DNA from 2 places in the Streptomyces sp. NBC_01314 genome. Region 2 is predicted to be linked to the other one. Evidence: riboswitches for the same ligand, from Rfam matches in the RefSeq annotation. Region 2 holds a riboswitch; the other holds the start of a gene.
The links. A riboswitch is a leader RNA that binds a small molecule or an ion and turns the genes downstream of it on or off. The one in region 2 is predicted to bind S-adenosylmethionine.
Positions count from the first base shown of each region.

Region 1: another riboswitch for S-adenosylmethionine. It lies ahead of thrC (threonine synthase); the one in region 2 lies ahead of OG622_RS36395 (aminotransferase class V-fold PLP-dependent enzyme).

Region 1 is NZ_CP108394.1:6,093,662-6,101,378, forward strand. It holds gene OG622_RS26775 (extracellular solute-binding protein) at 1-1,281, shown strand, start outside; gene OG622_RS26780 (DUF3263 domain-containing protein) at 1,378-1,605, shown strand; gene otsB (trehalose-phosphatase) at 1,623-2,483, shown strand; gene OG622_RS26790 (trehalose-6-phosphate synthase) at 2,590-4,002, opposite strand; gene OG622_RS26795 (glucosyl-3-phosphoglycerate synthase) at 4,198-5,142, opposite strand; SAM riboswitch class I at 5,274-5,420, shown strand; gene thrC (threonine synthase) at 5,438-6,730, shown strand; gene OG622_RS26805 (MoaD/ThiS family protein) at 6,881-7,156, shown strand; gene OG622_RS26810 (cold-shock protein) at 7,619-7,717, shown strand, end outside.
Region 2 is NZ_CP108394.1:8,287,137-8,294,853, reverse strand. It holds gene OG622_RS36420 (NlpC/P60 family protein) at 1-182, opposite strand, end outside; gene OG622_RS36415 (NYN domain-containing protein) at 484-1,827, opposite strand; gene OG622_RS36410 (hypothetical protein) at 1,898-2,137, opposite strand; gene OG622_RS36405 (rhomboid family intramembrane serine protease) at 2,336-3,091, shown strand; gene OG622_RS36400 (Lrp/AsnC family transcriptional regulator) at 3,088-3,369, shown strand; gene OG622_RS36395 (aminotransferase class V-fold PLP-dependent enzyme) at 3,589-4,950, opposite strand; SAM riboswitch class IV at 5,067-5,182, opposite strand; gene trpD (anthranilate phosphoribosyltransferase) at 5,377-6,441, opposite strand; gene OG622_RS36385 (cytochrome bc complex cytochrome b subunit) at 6,597-7,717, opposite strand, start outside.

The DNA of each region.
Region 1 (7,717 bases), 2.2 Mb from region 2:
AAGACCGGTGTCAGGAACAACGGAACGGCGGCACAGGCCGCACTGTCCGCGCTGGGACTGATGGCGACGCTTGCGGGCTGCGGTGCCTCGGAGGCCGACGGCTCCGGCGTCACCCTGAGGCTGGTCGCCGCCGACTACGGCGACTCCAGGGCCAACAGCTCCCGGAAGTACTGGGACGCGGTGGTGAAGGCGTACGAGAAGAAGACCCCGGGCGTCACGGTCGACGTCAGCGTCCTCTCCTGGAACGACGTCGACCGCAAGGTCAAGGAGCTGGTCGCCGCGGGTGAGGCGCCCGACATGGCGCAGGCGGGCACGTACGCCGACTACGCCTCGGCCGGCAGGCTGTACGAGGTCGACGACCTGCTCTCCATCCCCGTCCAGGCCGGTTTCCTCCCCCAGCTCGCCAACTCGGGCGAGGTGCGGCGGGTCGCGTACGGGATGCCGTTCGCCGCGTCGACGCGCGTCCTCTTCTACAACAAGAAGCTCTTCGCCGAGGCGGGCATCGACAGCGCCCCGCGCAGCTGGAGCGAGCTGGCGGCCGATGCCGAGGCCCTCGACAGGGCCGGCGTGAAGACGCCGTACGCGCTGCCGCTCGGCTCCGAGGAGGCCCAGGCCGAGACCATGCAGTGGCTGCTCAGCGGCGGGGGCGGCTACACCGACGACGTCGGCACCTACCGGCTCGACTCCGACGACAACGTCCGGACCTTCACCTGGCTCAAGGACAAGCTGGTCGACAAGGGTCTCACCGGGCCGACCGCCCCCGCCGACCTCAACCGTGCCGACGCGTTCGACGCGTTCGCGCGCGGTGAGGTCGGCATGCTCAACGGGCACCCCAGCCTGATGCGGATGGCCGCCGACGAGGGTGTGGACTACGGCACGGCCGCCATGCCGGGGCGCGACGAGCGGGAGCACGCCACCATGGGGGTCACCGACTGGATGATGGCCTTCAAGCAGAACGGCCACCGGGACGAGATCGGTGACTTCCTCGACTTCGTCTACGGCGACGAGAACGTGCTCGACTTCTCCCGTGAGTACGACCTGCTGCCGGTGACCGCGTCCGCGTCCGAGGAGATGACCGCGGACAAGGACGACGCGGATCTCGGTCCCTTCCTCGACGCGCTGCCCGACGCGGAGCTGTACCCCGTCGGCAAGACGTCCTGGGCGGACGTCAGCGCGGCGGTCAAGGAGCAGATAGGGCGGGCGGTGCGGCCCGGGGTGGAGCCGGGGGTTGTGCTGGAGCAGTTGCAGCAGACGGCGGCGGTTGCGGACCGGGAGGAGTGAGGGGCGCAGCCCCTGCTTTTCAGGGGCGCGGGGAACTGCGCGAGAAGCCCCACTCGCCCGCGGCCGAATGTCACACCCGTCCGTTACCGTCGTCGCATGGAAGAGCTGGCGGCCCGTGAACAGGCGATCCTCGCCGTGGAGCGGCAGGGCTGGGCGGGGCCCGGGGCCAAGGAACGGGCCATTCGGGAGCGGCTCGGTCTCGCTCCCGTGCGCTACTACCAACTGCTCAACGCCCTGCTCGACGACCCGCGTGCCCTCGCCCACGACCCGGTCACCGTGAACCGGCTGCGGAGAGTTCGGGAGGCACGCCGGGCAGAGCGATGACGGATAGGGTCGGAGGCATGGGCAGCCACAAGGACGCAGAGAACCCCAAGGCCACCTTGCCGACACCCGTGACCCCGGCCGGGCGGGACGCGCTGGACGCGATCCTCGACCGTCCCGGCCGTACGGTGATCGCGCTGGACTTCGACGGCACGCTCGCCCCGATCGTCCCCGACCCCGAACAGGCCCGCGCCCACCCCGACGCGGTCGCCGCACTCGCCGCACTCGCCCCCAAGGTCGCCTCCGTCGCCGTGGTGACCGGCCGCCCGGCCGGTGTCGCCGTCCGGCACGGCGGCTTCGCCGGCGTCCCCGGTCTGGAGCACCTCGTCGTCCTCGGCCACTACGGCGCCGAACGCTGGGACGCCGTCACCGGCACGGTCAGCGCTCCCGCCCCGCACCCAGGTGTCGCGGCGGTCCGCGCGGAGCTGCCCGGCTTCCTCGACAGCGTCGGCGCGTGGCAGGGCACCTGGACCGAGGAGAAGGGCCGGGCGCTTGCCGTCCACACCCGCCGCGCCACCGACCCCCAGGCCGCCTTCGAAGCGCTGCGCGCCCCGCTCGCCGATCTCGCCGCCCGCCACGGCCTCATCGTCGAACCCGGCCGTCTGGTCCTCGAACTCCGCCCTCCGGGCATGGACAAGGGCGTCGCCCTCCGCGACTACCTGACGGAGACCGCCGCCGAATGCGTCCTCTACGCCGGCGACGACCTCGGCGACCTCCCCGCCTTCGCCACCATCGAGAAACTCCGCACGGAGGGCACCCCCGGCCTCCTGGTCTGCAGCGGCAGCACAGAGGTCACGGAGCTGTCGGAGAGAGCGGACCTGGTGGTCGACGGCCCGGCGGGGGTCGTACACCTGCTGGCAGCCATCGCCGAGCACGTATAGCGAGGGGGCGCGCCAAGTTCTGTCAGGGGCGCGGGGAACTGCGCGATCAGCCACGACGATCCCGCACCCGCCCCCAAACAGCTCCCCCGAGCTACTCGGCGCCCCCTCACCCCTCCAACGCGCGCAACTGATCCAGGAACCACTGCGTAGGCGGCAGCGCCGTGGCCGCCGCAGCCAACCGCTTCGTCCGCTCCGCCCGCTCGGCCGCCGGCATGCGCAGCGCCTCGTGCAACGCCCGCGCCGTGGCCACCACGTCGTAGGGGTTCACCACCAGCGCGTCGTCGCCCAGTTCCTCGTACGCCCCGGCCTCCCGCGACAGCACGAGCGCGCATCCTTCGTCGGTGATGACCGGGACCTCCTTGGCGACGAGGTTCATGCCGTCCCGGATGGGGTTCACCAGGGCCACGTCCGCGAGCCGGTACGCCGCCAGGGACCGTGCGAAGTCGTCCTTCAGATGGAGGATGACCGGGGTCCAGCCCGGCGTCCCGTACCGCTCGTTGATGTCGTCCGCGACCCGCTGGACCTCGGCCATGTAGTCCCGGTACACCGCGAGGTCCTGCCGCGACGGGTACGCGAAGGCGACGTGCACGACGCGCTCGCGCCAGGACGGCTGGTCGTCGAGGAGCTGCCGGTAGGCGTGCAGGCCGCGCACGATGTTCTTGGAGAGTTCCGTGCGGTCGACGCGGACGATCGTGCGGCGCGGGGTGCCGTCCGGGGCCGTACCGATCTGCTCCCGCAGCAGGGCGATGCGGTCCTCGACGTCCGGCTGGTGGGCGCGGGCCCGCAGGAAGTCCGCGTCGGCGCCCAGGCCGTGCACGCCGATCCGGGTGCCGGACGGGTTGCCGGGGCCCAGGACGGCGCGACAGCACTCGGTGAACGCGTCCGCCCACCGCTGGGTGAGGAACGCGGCCCGGTCGGCGCCGAGGATGCCGTCGAGCACCTGCGCGGCGATGTCGTCGGGGAGCAGCCGGAAGTAGTCGACGGGTGCCCACGGGGTGTGCGAGAAGTGGCCGATCCGCAGGTCGGGGCGGAGTTCGCGCAGCATGCGCGGGACCAGGACCAGGTGGTAGTCCTGGACCAGTACGGCCGCGCCGTCCGCCGCCTCCTGGGCGAGCCCCTCGGCGAAGGCGCGGTTGTACGTCTCGTATGCCGCCCACTGGCGCCGGAACTCCGCGTCGAAGACGGGCTCCAGCGGGGTCTGGTAGAGCATGTGGTGCACGAACCAGAGCGTGGAGTTGGCCACGCCGTTGTAGGCGTCGTGGTGTACGTCGGCGGGGATGTCCAGCATGCGCACGCCGGGCTCGGCGACGCCGCGTCGTACGGCCTCGCGGTCGCCGTCGCCCAGCGCGGAGCACACCCAGACGGCGCCGGAGGCCGGGTCGATCGCGGAGAGGCCGGACACGAGGCCGCCTCCGCCTCGCTTGGAGGTGAGGTCGCCGGTCTTCTCGTCCAGCGTGTAGGTGACGGGTCCCCGGTTGGACGCGACCAGGACCCGGGCCGCGCCGTGCGTTGATGCCATAGGGCTCAACCTAGCCCGGGGGTTCGGCGGTCAAACGTGCGGCTCGGCCGTATACAGGAGTGCCTATGGGGGGTGGGGGTGAGGGTGGTGTGGCGGGTGCGGGTCCGGTGGGGCTTCTCGCGCAGTTCCCCGCGCCCCTGAAAGACCAGTCCCCACCGGACCCGAACCCGCCCACGAACCGAACCCCCCACCCCCTCACGCGGCCTTGCGCTCCGCGTACTCCGCGATCTCCACCATCGGCTGCCGCTCCTCCAGGTCCACCGAGTACGTCCGGGGCACGAACCCCTCCCGCCCCCGTTCGAACTGTGTCAGGACGGGGCGGATCAGGTGGCCGCGGGCCAGTCGGAGCTGAGCCGTGCGGTAGATCGCCGCGGACATGCGGCCCAGCGCCTGCCCGTCCTGGTGGCGGTGTTTGCGGACGCCCACGTCGACCTGGGACAGGGCGTCGAGGCCGACCAGATGCAGCGCGTCGACCAGCATGCCCAGCTCCACGCCGTAGCCGACGGGGAACGGGAGCTGTTCCAGGAGGGAGCGGCGGGCCGCGTACTCGCCGCCGAGCGGCTGGACGAAGCCGGCCAGCTGGGGCCAGTGCATGTTGAGGAGGGGGCGGGCCATGAGTTCCGTCACACGGCCGCCTTGGCCGGCGGCGGAGCCGAGGGGGCGGTCGTACATCGCCTTGACGAGGTCGACACCGGGGTCCGTGAGCAGCGGGCCGACGATCCCGGAGACGAAGTCGGACGAGAACTCCTTGAGGTCCGCGTCGATGAAGCAGACGATGTCGCCCGTCGTGACGAGCAGGGAGCGCCACAGGACCTCGCCCTTGCCGGGCACCGCCGGGATGCGGGGCAGGATCGCGTCGCGGTGGACGACCTTGGCCCCGGCCGCCGCCGCGACCTCGGACGTCCGGTCGGTCGAGCCGGAGTCGACGACCACTATCTCGTCGACGAGCGGGACCTGCCGCATGAGGTCATGACGGATGATCGCGACGATGTCGCCGACCGTCTCCTCCTCGTTCAGCGCGGGCAGGACGACACTGACCGACTGGCCGCCGGCTCGTTTCGCGGCCATGATCTTGTGGAGCGGTCGGTCGGCCATGGACCAGGAGCGGGTGCTCAGCCAGCGCTCGACTTCCTTCAGCACAGTGCGCGGCTCCTCTGCGTTCATCTCGCGGTTCGGACTGCTCTCTCAACTGTCCTGGCCTTCGGTTACAGTCTTGGACAACGCTGGTGACCATCGCATGTCGGTGCTCGTCCGCGTATACAACCAAATACCGCTCATCCAGAGGGGCAGAGGGATACGGCCCGATGAAGCCCCGGCAACCCTCCAGCCGGTCTGACCACGTTGTCGTGGTGAGGCTCCCGGCTCGGGAAGGTGCCAAATCCGTCTCACGGCGAAGTGCGTCGTGAGGAAGATGAGGAGAAAGGGCCTCCCCTCCATGGCTGCGCAGACTGTTGCAAGCACCACCGATTCCCCCTCCACAGTAGACCTCGGCCCCGCCGCCGCCCTGAGCTGCCGCGAGTGCGGTCACCGCGTTCCGCTCGGCCCGGTCTTCGCCTGTGAGGAGTGTTTCGGGCCGCTGGAGATCGCGTACGACTACTCCGCCTACGACACGGAAGAGCTGCGCAAGCGGATCGAGTCGGGCCCCGCGAACATCTGGCGGTACGCGCCCCTGCTGCCCGTCCCGGCCGACGTGGCCACCAAGCCGAACATCAACCCCGGCTGGACCCACCTCGTCAAGGCCGACAACCTGGCGGCCGCGCTCGGCGTCGACACCGGCAAGCTCTTCATCAAGGACGACTCCGGCAACCCGACGCACTCCTTCAAGGACCGCGTCGTCGCCCAGGCGCTGGAGGCGGCCCGCGCGTTCGGCTTCACCACCCTCTCCTGCTCCTCCACGGGCAACCTGGCCGGCGCCGTCGGCGCCGCCGCCGCCCGCGCCGGTCTGCGGTCCTGCGTGTTCATCCCGCACGACCTGGAGCAGGGCAAGGTCGTCATGGCCGCCATCTACGGCGGCGAGCTCGTCGGTATCGAGGGCAACTACGACGACGTGAACCGCTTCTGCTCCGAGCTGATCGGCGACCCGGCCGGTGAGGGCTGGGGTTTCGTGAACGTCAACCTGCGGCCGTACTACGCGGAGGGCTCCAAGACCCTGGCGTACGAGATCTGCGAGCAGCTCGGCTGGCAGCTGCCCGACCAGCTGGTCGTGCCGATCGCCTCCGGGTCGCAGCTCACGAAGATCGACAAGGGGCTGCAGGAGCTGATCAAGCTCGGGCTCGTCGAGGACAAGCCGTACAAGATCTTCGGTGCGCAGGCGGAGGGGTGCTCGCCGGTGTCGGTGGCCTTCAAGGCCGGACACGACGTGGTGCGGCCCCAGAAGCCGAACACGATCGCCAAGTCGCTCGCGATCGGCAACCCGGCGGACGGGCCGTACGTGCTCGACATCGCGCGGCGGACCGGTGGGGCCGTGGAGGACGTGACGGACGAGCAGGTCGTCGAGGCGATCAAGCTGCTCGCGCGGACGGAGGGGATCTTCGCGGAGACCGCCGGCGGGGTGACCGTCGGGGTGGCGAAGAAGCTGATCGAGGACGGGCTTCTCGACCCGACGCTGACCACGGTCGTTCTCAACACCGGTGATGGCCTGAAGACGCTCGACGCGGTGGCCGGGACGGGACTGACCGCGACCATTCGGCCCAGCCTTGATTCGTTCCGTGCGGCCGGTCTCGCGTAAGGCCCGGTAGTCGTTCGTCTGCGGGTCCGTGGGGGCTGGTCGCGCCCACGCGGCGGTAGCCGCACATCCAGCACAGCCCCGCGCCCCTGAAGGGCCGGCACAGCCCCGCGCCCCTGAAGAGGCGCTGCACCCGACCGGAGGTCGTAAGTCATGAGCGTCAACGTCCGTATCCCCACCATCCTTCGTACCTACACCGGCGGTAAGGCCGAGGTGAGTGCCGAAGGTGCGACTCTCGCCGAGGTCATCGCCGATCTGGAGAAGAACCACAACGGGATCGCCGCCCGGGTTCTGGATGATCAGGGCAAGTTGCGGCGGTTCGTGAATGTGTACGTGAATGACGACGATGTCCGGTTCGAGCAGGGGCTGGAGACGGTCACGCCGGACGGCGCGGGCGTGTCGATCATTCCCGCGGTCGCCGGTGGCTGACCGCCGATCAGTACCGGTCGGTAGTAACCGTCGGTAACTTCGATTACCGAGAGTTCATCGAATTGCCCCCTCCGCGAGAGAAGCGGAGGGGGCAATTCTCTATGGTTGAGCACGGTACAGTTGGGGAAGCCGGTCCGATCGCCCTACTGATTTCATGCCGGGCGCATATCCGATCGAGCCGAGCGCCCTATATGAAGTAGCCAAAGTGTGTATGCCTTTTGCGTACTTCTTCCCTTTTGTGGGGCCCGACTTGCCCTGAATTCAGGCGAATTGTTCGTACATTCCCGACCGGTCGTGTCCAGAATTCTCGTCCGATTGACCTGTTGCAGAGGGCAGTTGGACAGATACATTCGGCCGCGGTCGACGCGTTCCGGCGCACACCCCCAACCGTTGGGGGGTGAGGTCTGACCCGGATCCGCGAAGTGTGGATCTGTGCAAGGGCCAGTAATAGGGGAGTTAGGCATGGCTCAGGGCACCGTCAAGTGGTTCAACGCGGAGAAGGGGTACGGCTTCATCGCGGTCGACGGTGGTGCGGATGTATTCGTCCACTACAGCGCGATT
Region 2 (7,717 bases):
TCGAGCTTCTCCTGCTTCTCCTCGGCCCCGTTGAGCTTGTCGGTGGCCCGCCCGGCGTCCTCGTAGAGCTTGTGGACCTTGGCCTTGACCTCGTCCTTGCTCGGCTTCTCCGCGGGCGCGGCGTTGGCGGCCTGCGAGCTCAGGGCCACGGCAGCGGCGGCGGCAGTCGTGAGCACGGTCACACGCGCACGGCTCGGCTGCTTCGGTCGACGGTGGGACGCCACGGTAGGTGAACTCCTTCATGTGAGCGACCGGCCGGCGGGGACTCCGGCGACGATCACCCGTTCAGAGGTTTGAGCCCAGACCCTAGTGACCTAATGGTGATCACTTCAAATCCCCCACAGGAAAAATCCCGCCCCACGGCGCACAATTTACACTCAACGCACATGCGGTAATGCTCGGTTGACGCTACGTTGCGCAACATTTCTGCCAATTCGGTCATAGCGCCTGTTCGTTACTGTTGCGGCGGACCGTACCCAAGGGTCACGAAAGACGCTTGAGGAGCACCACGGACGCCACCGGGCGGGCCCCCGCCTTGGCGATCCCGTCGGCCACCTCACGGTCGGTGGAGGCGACGATGACCGGCCGGCCGGGCGGCTCGGCGCGCACCAGCTGGCGGATCAACTCGTCGGCGGTGACACCCGGCTTGGAGAACAGCACCCGCACCCCGCGCGGCGGCGCGAGCAGCACCGGCGCGGCCAGCTCGGCCCCGTCGAAGACACAGGTGACCTCGGCGCCGGTCTGCGCGGCGAGCTGGGAGAGCTGCCCGAGGAGCCGCAGCCGCTGCTTCTCCAGCGGCATCTGCGGATAGCCGGTCTTGGTGACGTTGTAGCCGTCGACGACGAGATGCGCCTGCGGCAGCGCCAGCAACTGGTCCAGGATCGCCGGGTCGTTCTCCGACAGCGCGCGGGCGGCGATGTCCTTCGGGGTCATCCGCCCCGGCTCGACCGCGTCGACGGTCTCGGCGGGCCGTACGGAGACCGGCGGCAGCGCCAGCTCCCGCCGCAGCCCCTGGGCCGCCTCCAGCACGGTGTCCAGCAGCAGCCGTACGCGCATGTCCTCGACGCTGCGGCCCTCGCGGGCGGCCCGCCGGGCGGCCTCCAGGGCGGCCTCCGCCTCACCGAGCCGGGCCTTGACCCGCCGGCTCTCGCTCTCGGCGGCGGACACCTGGGCGTGGCTCTCGGCGCGTACGGTCTCCATCTCGGCGTGCAGCTTGCGCAGGGCGGCCTCGCCACGCTTGACGTCGCTGAGGGCGGCCCGGAGCTTGCGGTGCATCGAATCGGCCTCCTTCTTGACCGACTCCAGCTCCGCGCGCAGCCGTTCCGTCTCGGCCTTCGTATGGCCGCGGGCCTCGGCGAGCTGTTCCCGCAGCCGCTCCAGCTCGGCCCGGCTCTCCTCGTCGACCCGCTCGGCGTCCGCCCGCAGGGCCTCCTCACCGGCGGCGGCGACCAGCTTCACCCAGCCCGTGGGGCGCAGCACGTAGGCCGCGGCCGCCACGTCCAGCGGATCCGCGGCCGGGGGCGGCGCGCCCGTGTCGAGGGCGCCGGCCAGCTCCGGGTGGGCCTCCCGGAACCGCTCCCCGATCCGCTGTCTGAACAGCGTGTCGCTCTCCACGGCGGCCGCCATCGCGTTCCCGGCGAACCTCACCCGGCGATTCGGGGTGAACCGGGCATACTGCCTGAGCTGTGCGGGCAGTTCGGCGACGGTCAGTCCGCCGAAGCCGTCGGAGACGATCTGCACGACCCGCTTGCGGACGCCCTCGGGCAGCGGACGGTCGAGCACCTCAGCGGTACCGTCGCCCGGCCCCCCGCCTGCGCTCTCCACCATCCGTCACACCCCATTTCTCAGCGGGGCCCTCCCCACTCTCGACTTCGCTCGAGCGGGGGGACCCCCGTCCTCAGGAGCCGGCGCCCGGCCTGTCCACGAGTTCCACCTGGTCCACGGCGTTGCACCAGCGGCAGCGCACCGACTCGATGGTCTCACTGACCACGTCGCGCTCCTCGACCTTGGGCTGCCCGGCGAGATCGAGGTGAACGTACTCGACGACCTTCGACGAGCGGGTCACGTCGAACCGCGTGAGGTTGCCACAGAGCGTGCAGCGCCAGCGGGTCGTGTCCGTCGGCAGGGGAACCGTCATCGTGGCTGCTCTTCCTTCTTCCAGTCTCGGTGAAGCGCCGGCGTACCGGTGCGTATGGCTCGTAACCCTACGGCCTGACCGGTACCGGACGCCCGTTCGCCTGCGGCGGCGCCGCCGATTGCCCCCGGCGGCGAGGCCGTCCGTGACCGGCGGCGAGGCGGTCTGTGCCGGTGAGTCCTGTTACGTCATGCTCTGTTAGTGATCGGCAAGTGGAGCACCTCGGCCGCGCGGGCCGTACGAAACGAGTCGGCACCGGTGACATACGGGCTGATCGCCGTCTGCTGTGCGATCTTCCTGATCGGACCGGCGGCCGGCTTCAACCCCGTGTACGGCACCGGGGACGAGCTGCTCGCCGCGCAGCGGGCGTACTTCCGCCGCTGGGGTGTCGTCCCCGACGGACTCTTCGGCGGCACCCCGCGCGCCGCGCTCACCCCCCTCACCGCACTGTTCGTCCACGGCAGCTGGCTGCACCTCCTCGGCAACATGCTCTTCCTCTTCGTCTTCGGGGCGATGGCCGAGGAACGCATGGGTCATGTGGAGTTCGCCCTCTTCTACGTGGGCTGCGGCTATCTCGCGCTGGTGGCGTACGCGGCGGCACACGCCGGGTCGCCGCAGTCGCTGGTCGGCGCGTCGGGGGCGATCTCCGCGGTCCTCGGCTCGTTCCTCTTCCTGTTCCCCGGGGCGCGGGTGACGAGCCTCCTGCCGTTCCTCCTCTTCCTCCCACTGCGGTTTCCGGCGTGGGTGACCCTGCCGTTCTGGGTGAGCCTGCAGTGGCTGGCCGCGGGGCGGCAGACCTCGGGGCCGGGCGTCGCCTATCTGGCGCATCTGGTGGGGTTCGGACTGGGGTTCGCCTACGCGTGGGGGCGTTATGGGCGTAGGGCTAGAGTGACTGCGCCAGCGGACGCCTCAGAGAACGTCCCAGCTCCGGCCCCCGAGGGAGAGAAACAGCCGTGATCACCGCGATCGTGCTCATCAAGACCAGCGTGGACCGGATTCCGGAGATCGCGGAGTCGATCGCCGCGATCGAATCCGTGACCGAGGTGTTCTCCGTGACCGGTACGTACGATCTGGTCGCCATGGTCCGGGTGAAGGAGCACGAGGACCTCGCGGACGTGATCCCCGGCCGCATCAGCAAGATTCCGGGGGTGCTGGGGACGGACACGCATGTCGCGTTCCGCGCCTACTCGCAGCACGACCTCGAGGCCGCCTTCGCCATCGGGCTGGACGGCTGAAGCCTGGCGTTCGGATCATGCCGGTTTCGGGCTGCGCCGCCTGATGACCGCCGGTGAGCGGGGCGGTGGGGGTACCTCCCGCGCGAACGCGGCCAGGGTCCCCCCACGCCGTTCAGGCACCGTTCAGACAGTGGGCGGAGTGCGTGCCACGCCCCGCGGCCCAGGCCTGATCCGATCGGCAGGACCTGGCTCCCCGCGCGGCCGGGTCCGGCGGCGGGGTCAGACCGCCGGGACGCAACGGCCGTCCTCCGTACGGTAGTTCCACTGCGCGCCGTCCCGCACGAGCTCCTTCACCGCGCCCACGAACCGCTCCACGTGCTCGTCGGGGGTGCCCGCGCCGAAGCTCACCCGGATCGCGTTGAGGGACCGCTCGCCGGGCGCGGCCTCGGGGGCGCCGCACTCGCCCTGGGTCTGCGGGTCGCTGCCGAGGAGGGTGCGGACGAGGGGGTGGGCGCAGAAGAGCCCGTCGCGTACGCCGATGCCGTACTCGGCGGAGAGCGCGGCGGCGAAGTGGGAGCTGTTCCAGCCCTCGACGACGAAGGAGAGGACGCCGACGCGCGGGGCGTCGTCCCCGAAGAGGGAGAGGATCCGCACCTCGGGCACCTCGGCGAGTCCGGCCCGTACGGCGTCGATCAGATACCGCTCCCTGGCGACCAGCGTGTCGAACCCGGCCTCGGTGAGGGCCCTGCAGGCGGAGGCGATGGAGTAGGCGCCGATGACGTTCGGCGAGCCGGCCTCGTGGCGGGCGGCGGTCTCGTGCCACTCGACGTCCACGCCCCCGTCCGTACGCCGGGTCACCTTGCGGGAGGCGCCGCCGCCCGCGAGGTAGGGGTCGGCTTCGCGCAGCCAGTCGGCGCGCCCGGCGAGCACGCCGGCCCCGAACGGGGCGTACAGCTTGTGCCCCGAGAAGGCGACCCAGTCCACGTCCAACTCCCTTACGGAGACGGAGTGGTGGGGTGCGAGCTGGGCCGCGTCGAGCACGATCCGCGCGCCGTGCGCGTGCGCGACGGCGGACAGCTCACCCACCGGCCAGATCTCCCCGGTGACGTTGGAGGCACCGGTGACACACACCAGCGCCGGCCCGTTCGGGTCGCGGTCGGCCAGCGCGGTCTCCAGGGTGGCCACGGCCTCCTGGTGCGTACGCGGCGCGTCCAGGTACGTCACCCGCGCGTTCCGCCAGGGCAGCAGCGAGGCGTGGTGCTCGGTCTCGAAGACGAAGACCTGGCAGTCGGCGGGGAGTGCCTGGGCCAGGAGGTTCAGGGAGTCCGTCGTCGAGCGGGTGAAGATCAGCTGGTCGTCGGTCCGGCAGTCGAGGAACTCCGCGACGGTCCTGCGGGCGTTCTCGAAGAGGTCGGTCGACAGCTGGGAGAGGTAGCCGGCGCCGCGGTGGACGCTGCCGTAGTAGGGCGCGTACGCCGCCACGTCGTCCCACACGCGCTGCAGGGCGGGGGCGCTGGCCGCGTAGTCGAGGGCGGCGTAGGTGACTTCCCCGCCGGTGACGAGCGGGACGGTGACATCCCGGCCCAGAACGGGCAGCGGGGCACAAACGGACTGGTCGGCGGCAACAGTGGAGACAGACATGGCGAACTCCCGTGAGGGGCATGCCGAAGGAGGGCATGCGGAAGAAGAGAAAAGGGTGCGCGGAGGCGGGGCTCGGCGGCCCTATCGCATTCGCTTGCTCACGGAAGACTCCCTCGAAACCGCGCTTGCCGTAGACCTCGCTGCCTACGACCCGGTCTTCACCCGGGGCACCCCGCCACGGAAGGAGGGTTGCCGGACAGCCAGCCGGGGCTTTGGGCTGTCACTCATGACCTGAACAGGAACGTACTGAAGTGATCGCCACGCCGCAACTTCTGTCCGGATGACGGGATGAGGGCGCCCAGCAGCTCGGGGGTACGGCTCCGTGGGGCGAGTACAGGTGAGTTGGGGTGTTCGCGCAGTTCCCCGCGCCCCTGAAGGGCCTGCGGGCCCTTCAGAGGCGCGAGAAGCCCCACCCATCGGCAGTCGCTACGCGTTGGTCGCCGCGACCCATCGTTCGAGAACCCGCAGGGCCGCCCCCGAGTCGATCGACTCCGCGGCCTTCGCCATCCCGACCCGCAGCTGCTCCGCCAGAGAAGTCGTCCCCGGCTCAAGGGCCACCAACGCCGCCGCCGAGTTCAACAGCACCGCGTCCCGCACCGGCCCCGTCTCCCCGCCCAGCAACCGTCGCGCGACATCCGCGTTGTACGACGCGTCAGCCCCCCGCAACGCCTCCACGGGCACCATCTCCAGGCCCACGTCACGGGGATCGAAGGCCTCCTCGGTGACCTTGCCGTCCCGGACGACCCACACCCGTGACGTGGCCGTCGTCGTCAGCTCGTCGAGTCCGTCGTCGCCCCGGAAGACCAGCGACGAGTTGCCCCGCTCGGCGAAGACGCCCGCCATGATGGGCGCCATCCGCGGATCGGCGACACCGACCGCCTGGGCTCGCACCTTCGCCGGGTTGGCCAGCGGCCCGAGCGCGTTGAAGACCGTCCGGATGCCCAACTGCCCTCGCGCGGCGGCCACATGACGCAACGCCGGATGGAACTTCACGGCGAAGCAGAAGGTGATCCCGGCCTCCTCGGCGACCTCGGCCACCCGCTTCGGCGTCAGTTCCAGATTGACGCCCAGCTTCTCCAGCACATCGGACGCCCCGGACGCCGACGACGCGGCCCGGTTGCCGTGCTTGACGACCTTCGCGCCCGTACCGGCGACGACGATCGACGACATCGTGGAGATGTTGACCGTCTTCGCGCCGTCACCGCCCGTACCGACGATGTCGACGGTCTTCCCCGCCACCTCGATCACATTGGCGTGCTCGTACAGCGCCTCGACAAGTCCGGTGATCTCGTCGACCGTCTCCCCCTTGGCCCGCAGTGCCACGACGAACCCGGCGATCTGCGCGTCCGTCGCCTCGCCGCGCATGATCTGGTCCATCGCCCAGAACGTGGCGCCGGCGTCCTGGTCCTGCCCGGACAGCAGCGCGTTCAGCACCGCGGGCCAGGAACGGCCCGCCGCGGTGTCGCCTCCAGCGGGGGTCACAGCGCTCATAGCCGCTCCGGGGTGTCTCAGCCGCGGGCAGGGAATGCCACGCGGACCGTGAAATCACTGATGCGCCCACCCTATCCAGGTCGGAGCACGGCGAAGGGCCCCCGTCCGAAGATCGGACAGGGGCCCTTCGACCGTGGTGCGGCGAAGCGAAGCGATCAGTGGTGGCCGTGGCCGCTCGTGATCTCCTTGTACTCCTCGACGGTGGGCTTGGCGATCTGGCTGTCCTCGCCGTAGTAGCCCTTGCTCAGCTTGGCGCGGAGCTTGCCGAGGGGCGTGGTCTTGCGGGCGACACCGTTCTCGTCGACCGCGGCACCGATCTCGGCCGGCGCGTACTGCTCGTGCGCCGTGAGCGTGTGCAGCTGCTCCTGGCTGAGCGGCTCGTGGACCTCGATGAACTCACCGTGCGGCAGGCGCTTGATGATGCCGGTCTCGCGACCGTGCAGGATCTTGTCCCTGTCCCGGCGCTGCAGGCCGAGGCAGATGCGCTTGGTGACGATGAACGCGACGACCGGGGCCACGAAGAACGCGATCCGGACGAACCAGGTGATCGAGTTGATCGACAGGTGGAAGTGGGTCGCCCAGAGGTCGTTTCCACCACCGATCAGCAGGACCATGTACCAGGTGATCCACGCGACGCCGAAGGCCGTACGGGTCGGGGCGTTGCGCGGGCGGTCCAGGATGTGGTGCTCGCGCTTGTCGCCGGTGACCCAGGACTCGATGAACGGGTAGACGGCGATCGCGACCAGGACCAGCGGGAAGATGATCAGCGGGATGAACACGCCCAGGACGAGCGTGTGACCCCAGAGGTTGATCTCCCAGCCCGGCATGACACGGATCAGGCCCTCGGAGAAGCCCATGTACCAGTCGGGCTGGGCGCCGGTCGACACCTGGTCCGGCCGGTAGGGACCCATGGTCCAGATCGGGTTGATCGTGGCGATCGCCGAGATGACCGCGATGACACCGAAGACCAGGAAGAAGAAGCCTCCGGCCTTCGCCATGTACACGGGGAGCAGCGGCATGCCGACGACGTTCTTGTTCGTCTTTCCGGGGCCCGCGTACTGCGTGTGCTTGTGGTAGAAGACCAGGATCAGGTGCGCCACCACGAGGCCGAGCATGATGCCCGGCAGCAGCAGGATGTGGACCGAGTAGAAGCGGGCCACGAAGTCGCCGCCCGGGAACTCTCCGCCGAAGAGGAAGAACGACAGGTACGTGCCGACGATCGGCACGGACAGGACCGCGCCCTCCATGAAGCGGACACCGGTGCCGGAGAGCAGGT